Regions from separate parts of the Fictibacillus sp. 5RED26 genome, predicted to be linked through region 1. Evidence: a T-box and tRNA genes for the amino acid it is inferred to sense, from the RefSeq annotation. Region 1 holds a T-box; the other holds one or more tRNA genes.

Region 1 (7,363 bases):
ACCCTTCAAGTGGAAGGTACATTTCTAAACCTGTTAAAATCGTGCTCATGCTCTTCTCAGGTGCTGAGATCTCATCTGAGATGATAAGTTCGCCTGGGTTACAGAAACGCACTAAATAATGACGATTTGATTCGAGTGCTGAAAGGATCTCTTTATTCTTTGGTTTAATCTGTAGTTCAACTGGCTTACTCGGAGCAACGTTCATTTCAGAACGGATGTTACGAACTGAACGGATCACTTCTGTAATCAGCGCAAATTCTTTTGCTGCTTCAGGGAAATGAAGATCTTCACGCTTTTCTGGCCAAGAAGCAATAGTGATCGATTCACCTTTATGAGGCAAGTGCTGCCAGATTTCTTCTGTAATAAATGGCATGAAAGGATGAAGCAATCTTAGCGTTTGGTCTAACACATGTGCTAGAACAGAACGAGTCGTTTTCTTCGCTTCTTCATCTTCCCCATAGAGTGGAAGTTTTGCCATTTCGATATACCAGTCACAAAGATCATCCCAGATAAAGTTATAAAGCAGGCGTCCCACTTCTCCAAATTCGTATGCATCGATCAAACGTGTGATATCTTCTGCCGTTTCATTCAATCGCGTTAAAATCCATTGATCAGCTAGTGATTTCTTTCCACTTAGATCAATCTCGTCGTATTGCATACCATCCATATTCATCAATGCAAAACGAGATGCGTTCCAGATCTTGTTAGCAAAGTTCCAAGTAGACTCTACTTTTTCCCAATAAAAACGAAGGTCGTTTCCTGGTGAACTTCCTGTTGATAAGAAGAAACGCAAAGCATCAGCGCCATACTTCTCGATCACATCCATCGGGTCAACACCGTTACCGAGTGATTTACTCATCTTTCTTCCTTCGGAGTCACGTACGAGCCCGTGAATCAGCACATCGTTAAACGGCTTTTGTTCCGTAAATTCAATCGATTGGAAGACCATTCTTGAAACCCAGAACGTAATGATATCGTAACCTGTTACGAGTACATTTCCTGGGAAGTAACGCTTGTAATCAGCAGCTTCTTCGTCTGGCCATCCCATCGTTGAGAACGGCCAAAGAGCAGATGAGAACCATGTGTCAAGAACATCTGTATCCTGCTCCCAGTTTTCCGGATCTTTCGGTTCTGTCTTACCTACATAAATTTCCCCTGTTTCTTTATGGAACCATGCAGGGATTCGATGACCCCACCAAAGTTGGCGGGAGATACACCAGTCACGAATGTTTTCTATCCAACGCATATACGTATTCTCGAAGCGATCAGGAACAAAGTTTATTTTATCTTCACCTTTTTGAAGCTTGATCGCTTCGTCTGCTAAAGGCTGCATCTTAACAAACCATTGTGTTGAAAGATATGGTTCAACAACCGCTCCACTTCGCTCAGAGTGTCCAACAGAATGAATATGCTCTTCAATCTTGAACAATACACCTTGCTCTTGAAGATCTTTAACGATCTGCTTTCGACACTCAAATCGGTCGAGTCCTTGGTAAGCACCAGCATTGTCATTCATCTGACCGCCTTCATCCATTACAAGGATACGCTCAAGGTTGTGTCTGTTCCCGATCTCAAAGTCATTTGGATCATGAGCAGGTGTGATTTTTACAGCTCCTGAACCAAATTCCATATCAACATAATCATCTCCAACAATCTCGATCTCACGTCCAACGATTGGGAGGATAGCTTTTTTGCCGATTAGGTGTTGATAACGTTCATCTTTCGGATGAACAGCGATTGCTGTATCACCAAGCATCGTCTCAGGGCGAGTAGTTGCTACTTCGATGTGTCCAGATCCATCAGCTAGTGGATACTTCATATGATAGAACGCACCTTGAACATCTTGGTGGATAACTTCAATATCAGAAAGAGCTGTTTTCGTCTTTGGATCCCAGTTAATGATATATTCACCACGGTAGATCAAGCCTTTTTCATAAAGGGTAACAAAAACTTCTTTAACTGCATCAGACAAACCCTCATCTAATGTAAAGCGTTCACGGGAATAATCTAGGCCGAGCCCTAATTTTGCCCATTGATTACGAATAAACTCTGCATACTCTTCTTTCCATTCCCACGACTTCTCTAAAAACTTTTCACGGCCTAAATCGTATCGAGAAATCCCCTCTTCACGAAGCTTTCCTTCTACTTTTGCTTGGGTTGCAATACCAGCATGATCCATCCCAGGCAGCCATAGAACATCGTATCCTTGCATACGTTTTGTACGTGTTAAGATGTCTTGAAGCGTTGTGTCCCATGCATGCCCGAGGTGTAGTTTCCCTGTAACGTTAGGAGGTGGGATTACGATCGTATACGGCTGTTTACCCTCTTCGCTCTTTGCTTCAAAAAATTTACCTTTCAACCAAAAATCATAACGATTTTCTTCAGTTGCCTTCGGATCATATTTCGTTGGCATCGTCAGTTCTTTCTGTTCGTTCGTCATTCTATTCTCCTCCTTTATTTCTAAAAAAACAAAAAAGCCCTTTCGTCAAAAAGGACGAAAGGACTCCGCGGTACCACCTTTATTTACGGCAAGTCTAAATAAACTTGCTGTACACTCATGAATAACGGATGGACCGTCTTCTCCTACTTCGAGTTTCAGAGAAGATGCTCAAGGGCGACTTCCAACTAACATTCCTTAAGGATTCTTTCAGCAGATGAATCCTCTCTCTAAAAGGTGTTATGTTGTACTATTCCCTGTCTACGCGACAATATAGAATCTGAGTATATTTTATACAACTTATCTGTTTTTAGTCAATAGTATTACCGTAACTTATAAAAGTTATTCTATGCCTTTGATCGCCCTTTGGTGAAAGCCTGTCTTTCACATTAATTATATTGTTGCATAAATTATAAAAAATGGGCGAATGGAGGGCTTCTTTTGTCTAGAAAGTATTTTCGAAAAACACGTTTTCCTGGGTGGTTTGTCACACTCAAACAAACAATCGGACAATTGACTGCGCCACTTATTGTCTTTCAGCTTTTAAGGACGATACTATTTCCATCTGCTGTTGATTTTATCATCCTTTTAACCTTAGTGATCCTCCATGTGTGTTTCGCTTATGATGTACTTTAAAAAAACAAAAAAAGATCACATATAGTCGTTATATGTGATCTCCTTCATCATTTATGTGAATTTTTGTTGGAATAGAATCTGTTTGCTCTAAAGGTGCAGGTGGGGGAGCCATCATAATCGCATCACAGAAATCCCGGATTTTTTTCATGGCTCTTATTCTGCTCTCAAGCCTATGCACCATTTCAATTTGAGAATAATCGTTCCGTTTCATGCAATAAAGATCCACTGCATTAAAAACAGGTTCAGGATAAGATAAATAACTAATTAATAATCCTCTTTCTTCGTTTAGCAAAGGTACGTGTTTTTCATAAAGGTCTAATAATGATTTTCCTTCTTCTGCAGACCATTCCTTTTGATGAGCTGCTCTTCTAAAATAAACGGCTAAGTCTCTGATTGGTGTATCCAGAACGGCCTTTTCAAAATTGAGTAGATGGCCTTCACCTGTTGGGTTAAAGATCAAGTGATTCCTTGAAACCTTACCGTGACAAAGTACGCTCCGGTAGCGTTTTTCTCTTTGACACGTTTCATACCATTCTTTCAATCTTCTTTTCGCTTCTTCTGTCATTCTCATGATCTGATGAAAGTGACTAAGGTATGTTAGTTCAAAGGGAGACATATACGTTTTCTGTTCTGCTTCTTCCGTAAATCTCTCCATTTCATATTGCCGATTTTCCCATCTGTTCATGAGATACTGATACGAATGTTCTACCACTTCATTTGAAAAGTCTTGCTCCTTCAGTGTTAACGCATGAATCTTTCCTAAGTGATCGATAAGAACTTCATCTTTCGCTCTCTCATTTCTTTCATCAGACGCAAACCATGGCATTAAATAATACGTTCTTGATCCTAATTGAACCGTATAATCACCAAACTTTGTAGGATACAGAGGAACGACCTGATGAAAACCTATCTCAGAAAGACGTTGGATCACATGCGTAAACCAGCTTCTTTCATCCTCTGACATCTCTGCTTCTTTCAGTGCAAATGTACCCCTTTTCGTTATGACCTTCTTAACTCTCCCATGCTGCTCTAACTTCTCGGGAAATAGATCATAATGAAAAAGGACGGGCCCGTAATTTAATGTATCTTTTTCCGTTGTCATAGGGCCACCTTCCTTCTTTTTTCATCAAACCATTCGGTTACTGTTTTGACCAATGTTCGATTTTTTTCCCAGCAATCTTCATATCTTTTCAAGCCATCTATCATTCTTTCTAAGGAGCTGTTATCTAATTGATCTAAGCAATCATACAGTTCCCAAGGCATAACGACCTCAGCTAAAAGTAACAACCCATGCTCTTGTTCCAAAGAAAAATGCTTATTCACCTCCGTTAACAGCCGTTTTAAAGAAGAAGGTGAGGTTTGTTCCAGCCACTCTACCATAAACTTACGAAGTGGCAGATACCCCTTTACTGGTAAAGATTCACCACCCTGATAAAATAAGAAGTGAAAGATTTTCTTCCCATTTTTTACGCTTAGCTCTTTATCAAGAACAGGTAATGCATGATTTCTCATTCTATTTTTTATAGCACGAGAAAATTCCAATCTTTGCTTACTCTCTTTTATACTCGTAACCATACATTGAAAGTTAGCTTCTAAATACTTTTGAGCAAGCGTCATACAATGATTCAAATCAAAGACAGGAGGTTCGATTTGTTTCATGAACACCTCTTGATTTTTCACAGACACTGCCGCATTTAGTAATGTGCCGATGAACTGCCCCCAACGTTCAAAATCTTCACATCCATACAATGTTTCTGTATGATCATGAACAGTGAGCCACCTGTTTCCATATTTTATGGCAGGTTCACCCGATTTAGTACGAATCATACGATCTGGCACAGCGCCTGAGCCCTTAGAGGACTCATCGCGCCAACTTATGTGCCATCTCATACTCTCGCTCTCACTCCAATAACGGATACGCTTCTCTCCATAATCAGTCAGGATGATATGAGGTTTCTCTTTCCATCGCATCCCATAAAGTTCATATTCCTTTTCTAAGGCGTTGATCAGCTCCATAATAGCACCTCGACCTAACGTGAACTTACTGGGATATATATGATCTGTCCTTCGGTTACTTCCCCTTGCTGCAGTTGGTTCATACGCATGAGAGTGTTCAATGAAATATCATATCTCTCACAAATGTGTTCTAGTGAATCTCCACGCTGAAGAATGTACATTTTCATTTTAGAAAAACGGTCTTCTTTAGCAGAAAGCATCTTCGTTAAATAAAGAGCGTTCTCGTCTCTAGGCTCTTCACGTTCTTTATGCATTTCCATAGACTCTGCTTCTGACTCATATTCATCGTAACTCGTATCGTAGGATTCATAAGCTGCTTCCTGTTCTTCTGCTCCGTTGTAACTTGCATTCTCGTATTCTTGTTCAGCTTCATAAGATTGTTCACCATACTCGTATGAAGGACGCTGTGAAGCATTCTGCTGATATTGATAATTTCCGTATTGATTGGATTGCTGTTGATAAGCATCATACTGTTGATACGTTTCTTGCTGCTGGTAAGCATCATGTTGTTGATTTGTTTCTTCTTGCTGGTAAGCATCTTCCTGCTGCTGATACCCACCTTGATTTTGGTACGAAGCTTGTTGCTGATATTCTTCCTGCTGCTGATATGGGTTGTATGAATAAGGTCTATTCGCATCTTGTTGGTAAGATTGCTCATATTGAGGATGGTTTGTTTGGGTGCTAGCTTCATCTTCTTGATATGAAGCATCATAGCTCTCATAGTCACCTTCTACGTGATCATAGGCATCTGAGTTATTATTTTCTTCCATCTCCTCTACCTCTCCATAAAGCTGTGAATTCTCTTCATCAGAATCCGCCAGTTCATCCATAGATGCAGCATCATTGTTTCTTGTATCGTTCATCGAGAACGCAATAGCTTTTAACGAATCGAATGTAGCTTCCATCGTCCGATCATCTTGTGCTTCAAAATGCGGTTTAAATTCAAACGGTGTTGTCTTTTCAGCACGAACGTCAGCTTCGTTCTCATCAAACCTAGCTGCAAATTCATTAAGGTGTGAAGATTGTGAAGGTACTCCGCCACTTTGACGTGCTTCAAACTGAAAAGGAGTAAAAATATCTTGTTTTTCTTCTTTTTGTACAGACCTTTCTTCTGCGGCACTCGTTCTAACCGCTTCTTTCGGAAGATCGTATGATTGACTTTCCTGACGCTGTTTCTCATCTTTAATCCCGTAAATACAGATCGATGCCGAAAGTTCAAAGCATGTAGAGTTCGGAAGTTCATATTCAAACGATTCGACTTCCACTTTTACCTCATTAGAATCCTCTACACGATAAGATGGGATGGTAATATCGACTGGAAAACGATGCACAAGATCTGTCATCCCATCTTCTGCAACGTTCAGTTGTGTAAGAGAGCGGTAAGACATACTCTCAGAGAGCGTATTATGATCTGATACTCCCTCAGTCTGTTCTTGTTTCTCTGACCGGTATCTGCCATTTAAAATTAGGGCTCCCTTGATATAAACCTGTCCGGCTTCCTCTGTAATACGAATCTCAGGATCTAGTGACATCGACAAAACTTCAGCTACTTCCTGTCCCTTCTTTAGCCAAACAGACTCCTCAATGGAGAAACGCAGCTTCGATTGACTCATGCCCTTCTCCTCCTTTCAGGTTGCATATAGTTATACAATATAGGTGTATGAGGGAACAGGACGAAATATGATTTTTATTAGGTAACAGCTTTCTTAAAAAACAAAAATAGCGTCCGCTGAAGTTAGCGGACGCTACAAAAAATGACTATTTTAATTGTGAAAAAGCCTTTCTGAACGCTGCAACTGTTTTATCAATATCTTCTTCTGTATGAGCAGTAGATAAGAATAATCCTTCAAATTGTGAAGGAGGCAGCGAGATACCTTCTTGTAGCATCGTTTTGAAGCAAGCGTTAAAGTGATCCAAATTGGATTGCTTAGCAGTGTCGTAGTTAATCACATCTTGATTCGTGAAGAAAAAGCCGATCATGCTGCCTGCACGGTTGATCGTATGTGCCACACCATAATGTTCAGCGGCTTCAGAAATTCCGGAAGCTAGTCGATCTCCTAGTTTTTGGAAATATGTGTAACTTTCTTTCGTAAGTTGAGAAAGGGTAGCATACCCGGCAGCCATCGCAAGAGGATTTCCTGATAACGTTCCTGCTTGATAGATCGGCCCGCTCGGCGCGATTTGTTCCATGATCTCTCGTTTTCCACCATAGGCTCCAACAGGTAGACCCCCACCAATTACTTTACCTAGACATGTTAGGTCTGGTGTTACTCC
Region 2 (7,363 bases), on a different contig from region 1:
CGAGTTGATAAGTTGGTCGCATCAGATCCAGCACCAGGTTCAGATAGAGCAAACGCAGCGATCCTATCACCTGTCGCCATCGCTGGTAAGTATTTCTGCTTGAGCTCTTCCGATGCAAGTTTTACAAGTCCCGTACTTCCGATGCCGGTATGAGCACCTATTAAACTCACAAATCCATTGTGAGTGCGTCCAAGCTGTTCTAGCACCGTTGCTTTTCCAACTGTATTTAAACCGATTCCTCCATATTCCTCTGGTATACTCATCCCGAATAAACCAAGTTCTTTTGCTTGTTCTACCAAATGTTGCGGTATCTTATCATCCTCTTCAATTTGTTGAGCATAAGGCTCTACCTCGTTTTCAACAAAGTTTTTCACCATTTGTTTCATCTGTTCAATTTCTGGGGCTAATGTCGTAATCATTTTCTTCCTCCTTTTGAATACAAAAATTAAGAAAAAGTTCTTAGTTAACAGATATGCAATTTCCATGCCAACTCTAGAGAATGTTCATTTTTCTGCAAATCAGATACATGATTTCTCTATAAAGTGCTGATCTCCGTATCACATGATCGCTATCCGCGTGTTGTCCGGCGAGCCGTCGCAGAAGTTTCGGGAATCTTTCCCGCACTAATCTGTCAATAACATGAATAACATGAATAACAATATGAGTAAAAAGAGCGGAATTCATAAATGAATCAAAATCGCAACAAATTGGATATTCCTTCTATGATTTAAAAAAGAATCAATGATTCAAAAATGAATCATTGATAACTATTAAAAGCAAAAAGCCCCTTCCAAAAAGAAGTGGCTCGAATTACTCATTTAAACGGATATTATATTTTTTTAGTTTTCTTACGATTGTGGGCTGACTTGTATCAAGAGCTTTAGCAAGTTCATAGGTGGTTGTGTAATTGATTGCTGCTTGACTTAAATATTTTCTTTCTGCATGTTCAACAACTTCTTTTAATGTTTGAATTTCTGTTTCATTCATTGAAGCTTTACTTGACTGATATTCCTCTGGTAAATGTCTCAGTCCCAATAAATCCTCACTGTTAAGAAGGACAAGCTGCTCTAATACATTTGAAAGCTCTCTTATATTACCCGGAAAAGAATACTTGTAAAAAAAAGCATTGAGCTCTGAATCTATTACTTTTGCTGTGTTGTACTTTTGGTTAATTTGTTCCAAAAATAATGAAATTAAACTAGGGATCTCTTTCCTTCTTTCACGAAGGGCTGGTATGAATAAAGGAACAACATTTAGTCGATAAAATAAATCCTCTCTAAACGTTCCCAGTTGCACCATCTCTTTTAAGTTACGGTTCGTAGCAGCAATAATACGTACATCCACTTTCTTAGTTACTGTTCCGCCAACACGTTGAATCTCTTTTTCTTGAATAACTTTTAACAGTTTCACCTGAAGGTTCGACGGCATCTCTCCAACTTCATCTAAAAATAATACGCCTTTATCAGCTAATTCAAACAAACCTGGTTTTCCCTGTTTGTTTGCACCTGTAAAGGCTCCCGGTGCATACCCAAACAATTCAGATTCTAAGAGATCAGGAGGAATAGCACCACAATTTACTTTAACAAACGTGCCACTTCTTTTTCTCTCGCTTTTATTATAGATGTACTTTGCCAGTACATCCTTACCTACCCCAGTTTCTCCTAAAATAAGTACAGTTGCCGATACATCCGCAATTCGACTCGCTGTATCGTAGATAAGTTTCATCTGATCCGCCTCAACAACTGTTTTTCCACCAAATAAAGATGCGCTCCCTTTTAAGCGTTCTATTTCTTTTTGGTAACTTTCGTTTAACTTATTCGCCTGACTAAGTGCTTTTTGTAAACTGTTTAATTCAGATAGATCACGTATATTGGTAACGACACTTTCAACTTCACCGTTTTCATTAAAAACAGGATTTCCTGTAAGCAGAGTTTCGCGTCCAGAATAGCTTAATTGAATGTGTGTGACACTTTTCTTCTTTTGGATGACTTTATCTGTGATCGAGTTTTCAAGAATTCCTCTTTTCACTAGATCATCCACTTTTTTATTTATGTAATATTCCTTTGGTATTCCTGTTATTCGTTCAATGGCAGAGTTTGTCCGTAACGTAATTCCGTCTTTATCTGTTATATAAATGCCATCGTATGAACTTTCAATGATAGCATCAAGGTGAAGATTCAATCTCTGAAGTTCTTTCACTTCTTCAGACTTCTTTTCCAATTCAGCAGAAACGATTCCTACGTATACAAACCTATTACCTGATATTTTATCTTTAATAAAAATAAAGTTCTTATCCTTCAAACGAGCTTGAATTAAATTGCCTCCTGATGTTGGTTTCCACTCATCGAATACTGTTTCAATTGATTCATTTATAACAGTGTTGTTTATTTCTTCTTTCAATCGATCATTCATTATTAAGATTACATTGTTTAGAGTTGCTTCTATATAGAAAAAAGAAATCGTGTCCTTCTCCAATACTACTGACATGTATGTCCCTCCTTAGAAGTCGTCTGCAAACTCTTTAAAAGTAAACTAATGGTTTTTCTATTAGCCGATTGTTTAATCATACTATTTTTTATTCATTATAGTTAGAAAAGTTTAATTATTCAAAAATCTATAACGTGTGGAGTGTACTAGTCGAAATAATGAAAGCTGCCGACCGTGTCGACAGCTTCACTATTACTTCTTTCTCCAAGGACCACATGGACCACATGGAGGAGGGCATGGCGGGGGACAAGGTGCCATGATGGGTTGGACCGTTCCACAAAGGTTTTGCTGCGTTGCTTGGTTTACGACGTTCGTGTTCTGAGGAAAATAATGTACATATTTATAGTTCATCTGGTTGACTTGAGTCGTTTGAGTTGGATGAACCATCGGAACATATACATCTTGCTGGTTATATTGAACTTGTTGGTTCGTAGGGCTAAACTGTGCAGGCATAACTTGTGGAGGATAATATTGAGATGGTGATACTGCTGGGTATCCACATCCACCCATCTGGGGCATCTGTTGCATAGCTCCCATCGTAGGCGCCATCTGACCCATTGCTCCCATCGTAGGTCCCATTGCACCCATATTAGGAACCATTCCCTTTTTGGCAAAAATGCCAGGGCGTTTAAATAAAGCCAAAAAAATGTTCTCCTTTCAAAAACCTTATATCCTATTTCTCTATATTTTATGTAGGACGACTTAAAAAGTTCGTCCATTTATCAATAAGTATTAAAAGGATTTTGTAGAAATTAATCGAACTGTACTTGAAATACATACTATTCAAATATCATTTATGAGGAGAGGAAGAAGAAATTTGAGACTTTTAATTTCATTTTCAAACAGATTGATGCAAAGGTATATGCCCGATCCTTTTCTGTTGGTCATCTTACTGACATTCTTCGTATGTGGTTTAGCACTATTTGCGACAGATAGCACTCCTGTGCAAATCGTTAATTATTGGGGTACAGGTTTTTGGAGTTTATTAACGTTTTCCATGCAGATGGTGTTAATATTAGTGACCGGCCACGTTATGGCAAGCTCCCCGCTATTTAAGAAACTATTAGGTTACTTAGCAAAAATCCCAAAAACACCTGGACAAGCTATCATACTCGTAACGTTAGTCGCGCTCGTCGCATGCTGGATCAATTGGGGGTTCGGACTTATAATAGGTGCTCTATTCGCAAAAGAAATCGCGATGAAAGTAAAAGGTGTCGACTACCGGTTATTAATCGCAAGTGCTTATAGTGGTTTTATCATATGGAGTGGAGGTCTATCAGGCTCGGTTGTCTTAACAATCGCTACACCGGGACACTTTACCGAAAACATTATGGGAGTTGTTCCGACGAGTGAGACAATCTTTTCATCGTTCAACTTAATTATCCTAGCTGGCTTATTCATAATGGTACCGCTCATAAACAGAGTAATGGTTCCTCCGAGTGAAAAAGCGTTTGTAATCGATCCCGCTTTGTTAGAGGAAAAGAAATCACATGAGGCAGCAAGTAAAGAAGAAACCCTTCAAACACCTGCTGATCGACTTGAAAATAGTCAGTTATTATCTATTCTCATAGGGCTATTAGGAATCTCATACTTAGTCTATTATTTCACGAAAAATGGATTTAGCTTAAATCTAGATATCGTAAACTTTTTATTCCTTTTTATCGGTATCATCTTACATAAAACACCGCTGTTATTTTTGAAAGCGGTTACGGATGCTGTGAAAAATGCGAGCGGAATTATTATTCAGTTTCCTTTTTATGCAGGACTAATGGGAATCGTAACTTCATCGGGACTTGTGGCGGTCCTATCCAATATGCTTATTTCCTTTTCAAACGAACATACTTTTCATTTATTTACTTTATGGAGTGCAGGTCTCGTTAACTTTTTTGTTCCGTCTGGCGGTGGACAATGGGCGGTTCAAGGACCTGTTATGTTAGAAGCAGCACAAAACTTAGGCGTTTCGTTATCAAGAACGGCTATGGCTGTAGCTTGGGGTGATGCATGGACAAACATGATCCAGCCATTCTATGCGCTTCCTGCTTTAGCTATTGCTGGATTAAAAGCAAAAGACATCATGGGATATGGTCTTGTTATGATGATCATTACAGGGGTCTTTATCTCTGCCGTGTTTTTGCTACTGTAACACATTAAAATATAACAAAAAAAAGGATCAAAAAAACCTCCTTATCGCTAAGGAGGTTTGCTTATTATGTATGGTGACTCGAGAGGGGTTCGAACCCCCGACCTCTACCCTGTCAAGGTAGCGCTCTCCCAGCTGAGCTATCGAATCAATGCCTTTGTCTAACAAAAATTATTATATATGCTTTTTAGAAGTTTTGACAACACTTTTCTTCTAATTCTGTAAAAAAACCAATGATGTCTTCAGCTTTTCTTATGTATACACCGGGAGAGTATCCCGGCTGAATCAACGATTAGTTGAACGTACCTGCAGCAAGATCTCCGTCTTGTACACAAGTTACAGCTATGATGTCTTTACAGTTAACTAGTAGATTACGAGTAGCTGTTCCCGTTGCCGTCGTTACTTCATAAGAAAGCACAACACAGCACTTTGTGTGTTCCCAACGTACAAATCTGAACAACGTAGGATCTGTTGTTCCATTCAAGCTTAACGGTCCAATTCCTTTTAAGACGATTACAAGGAAGCTGTTTAAGTTTTGGCTACAAAAATCAATGTCGTCGGATAGATCACGAAAGAAATCACATACACAGCTATCACAACCGCGTGTGTTATCATGCTTTGTACATTTCTCTTTTCCGTGGAATAAAGAGTCACCCATCGTTACTGACCTCCCATCCATTTTTAAAATTAATCAATCTGTATACCAGATACTAAATAGCATATTAATTTATTTCGAAAATGATAGGATACATGCCTATTAATCGATAAATATGTGTTTACCTATGATAAACGCAAGATAGAACACTACACACTTTCTTACTTTATTAATAGATTATAGTATGGAATCTTTATACTGAGCATCGTCTTGCTATAAAAGTTTGTTCCGGCAAGGAGGTGAATCATATGGCGATCATCCAAAGCCGCACGCTAAGAAGCAGAATCATTCCTCTAGCTAGTGAAAATCTAGTAGATGTTTATATCACAGGGAATGCAGTAACACCTTTTAATAGTGTCTCAATTAGAGAAGTTGGTGGTAATTTCATTCGCGTTTTCAACTTAGTTACTGGTATTAATGCATTAATCAATCTGTTTGAAATTGGAAGCATTGATAATACACTAGGCGCGGGGGTAACTCCTGAAGTAAACAGTGCTGATTTTAGAGCTCGTGTAATTGATTTTGCAAGAGTATTCACTGTGGATATTTATGTTCCGGGTCTAGCAGCAGCATTTCTTACGAATGTGACAATAAGAGAGGTTGGATCGGACTATATTCGAGTGACAAATGCAACGGTTGATAGATATATTCCGTTCACAACTATTGCTGCAGTAGATCAAAATTCTATATTAGTTACAACTAATACACCAACAGTTACAAGTCGTACACTTCGTTCAGTCTTGATTACATTAGCTAATGGAGATGTTATCGTAGATTTAATCGTAGCTGGTAGAGTGTTCAATGGCGTACAAATTGAAGAAGTACAATCAGATTACGCACGTATTAATAACGCAGCACAAACAAAATTTCCACTCTTAGATATCGTATCTATTGATGTCTTGTAATTAATAAAAATAAAGAAACACGCCGAAATTATGGCGTGTTTTTTGTGTAATACTTATCCTATCTTCTCTTCCTCATCACGTATTTTAATCTCTTCTACATCAAGCCGCTCCTGCTTATCTCGAAGTCTGTGTGCGAGTCGGCTTGAAGCATTAGCAGCAATGCTTGCAACAAGGTCATCCAAGAATGTATGCACTTTCCCATTTGCTATCTTCGTATCTAATTTTTGAATAATACCCATTTTAAATTTGTCTAGGTGACCAAAGGTTGTAACAGCTATGGATCCATATCCGAAAACGGCACCAAGTGCAATGGTTTCATCTACTCCAAACAATCCCTCATCTTGTTCAACGATACTTTGAAGTGGTTCAGATAACTTTCTTTGTTCCGCAAGTATATCAAGTTCTACTCCGACTAGAATAGCATGCTGAATCTCGCGCTTCATAAGAACAGCATCGACGCTTTCTATACACTCTTCTTTCGTTAAGCCAGGTGAAAATGGGATCTGCATTTCATATACGATCTCAGCGATTTCAGGAATTGTGACGCCTCTTTCATTCAACAGCCTTCTAGCCGCTGCTTCAACTTCTCGACTGTGCACTCTATTATTCAACAGACTTCACCTCTTCTTAATGTTCGATCTCTTATGGCAAAACGATTTGATTCTTTCATTATATCATTATGTGATACAATAAAACGAGTTGAATGAAAACGCTTATAATTTAAAGATCAGTCAGCACAGGAGGTACTTTTTATGGCCATACTTAAAGGTTCTATTACAGATGATAAAATATACAGCAACTACTTGGATGAGGAGATTGACTTGCTCATCTACCTGCCTTCTAAGTTTACTCCACTCGTTAAATACCCTATTCTAATCGCACAAGATGGCAGAGACTACTTTCAGTTAGGAAAGCTGGCGAAAACCGCCGATCGACTAATGGAAGAAGAAAATTTACAGAGCTGTATCATTGTTGGTGTAAATCATAAAGGAATTGAAGATCGAAAAGCAAAATATGACCCCACAGGAGAGAAGCACGAGAATTACATTCGATTCATGACTTTTGAACTTACCTCTTATCTTAATGAGAAGTTTAACACGCTCCAACTTGGTGCAGGCATGGGCTTAATCGGAGATTCTCTAGGTGGTTACATAGCATTTAAGCTGAGTATTCTGT

The links. A T-box is a leader RNA that pairs with one kind of tRNA and senses whether it is charged. The one in region 1 lies ahead of IHV10_RS15180 (valine--tRNA ligase), so its partner is inferred to be a tRNA-Val.
Region 2: it has a tRNA-Val gene. The T-box ahead of IHV10_RS15180 (valine--tRNA ligase) is inferred to sense a tRNA for this amino acid. The anticodon was not compared.

What each region holds. Positions count from the first base shown of each region.
Region 1 covers NZ_JACZDU010000004.1:54,353-61,715, forward strand. The annotation lists gene IHV10_RS15180 (valine--tRNA ligase) at 1-2,440, opposite strand, end outside; T-box leader at 2,488-2,710, opposite strand; gene IHV10_RS15185 (hypothetical protein) at 2,879-3,073, shown strand; gene ysxE (spore coat protein YsxE) at 3,102-4,175, opposite strand; gene IHV10_RS15195 (hypothetical protein) at 4,172-5,089, opposite strand; gene IHV10_RS15200 (LysM peptidoglycan-binding domain-containing protein) at 5,104-6,702, opposite strand; gene hemL (glutamate-1-semialdehyde 2,1-aminomutase) at 6,848-7,363, opposite strand, start outside.
Region 2 covers NZ_JACZDU010000001.1:916,912-924,274, reverse strand. The annotation lists gene IHV10_RS04885 (acyl-CoA dehydrogenase family protein) at 1-419, opposite strand, end outside; gene IHV10_RS04880 (sigma-54 interaction domain-containing protein) at 811-2,487, opposite strand; gene IHV10_RS04875 (CotD family spore coat protein) at 2,680-3,129, opposite strand; gene IHV10_RS04870 (short-chain fatty acid transporter) at 3,305-4,630, shown strand; tRNA gene IHV10_RS04865 (tRNA-Val) at 4,702-4,777, opposite strand; gene IHV10_RS04860 (hypothetical protein) at 4,920-5,285, opposite strand; gene IHV10_RS04855 (hypothetical protein) at 5,531-6,187, shown strand; gene IHV10_RS04850 (phosphatidylglycerophosphatase A family protein) at 6,241-6,798, opposite strand; gene IHV10_RS04845 (alpha/beta hydrolase) at 6,940-7,363, shown strand, end outside.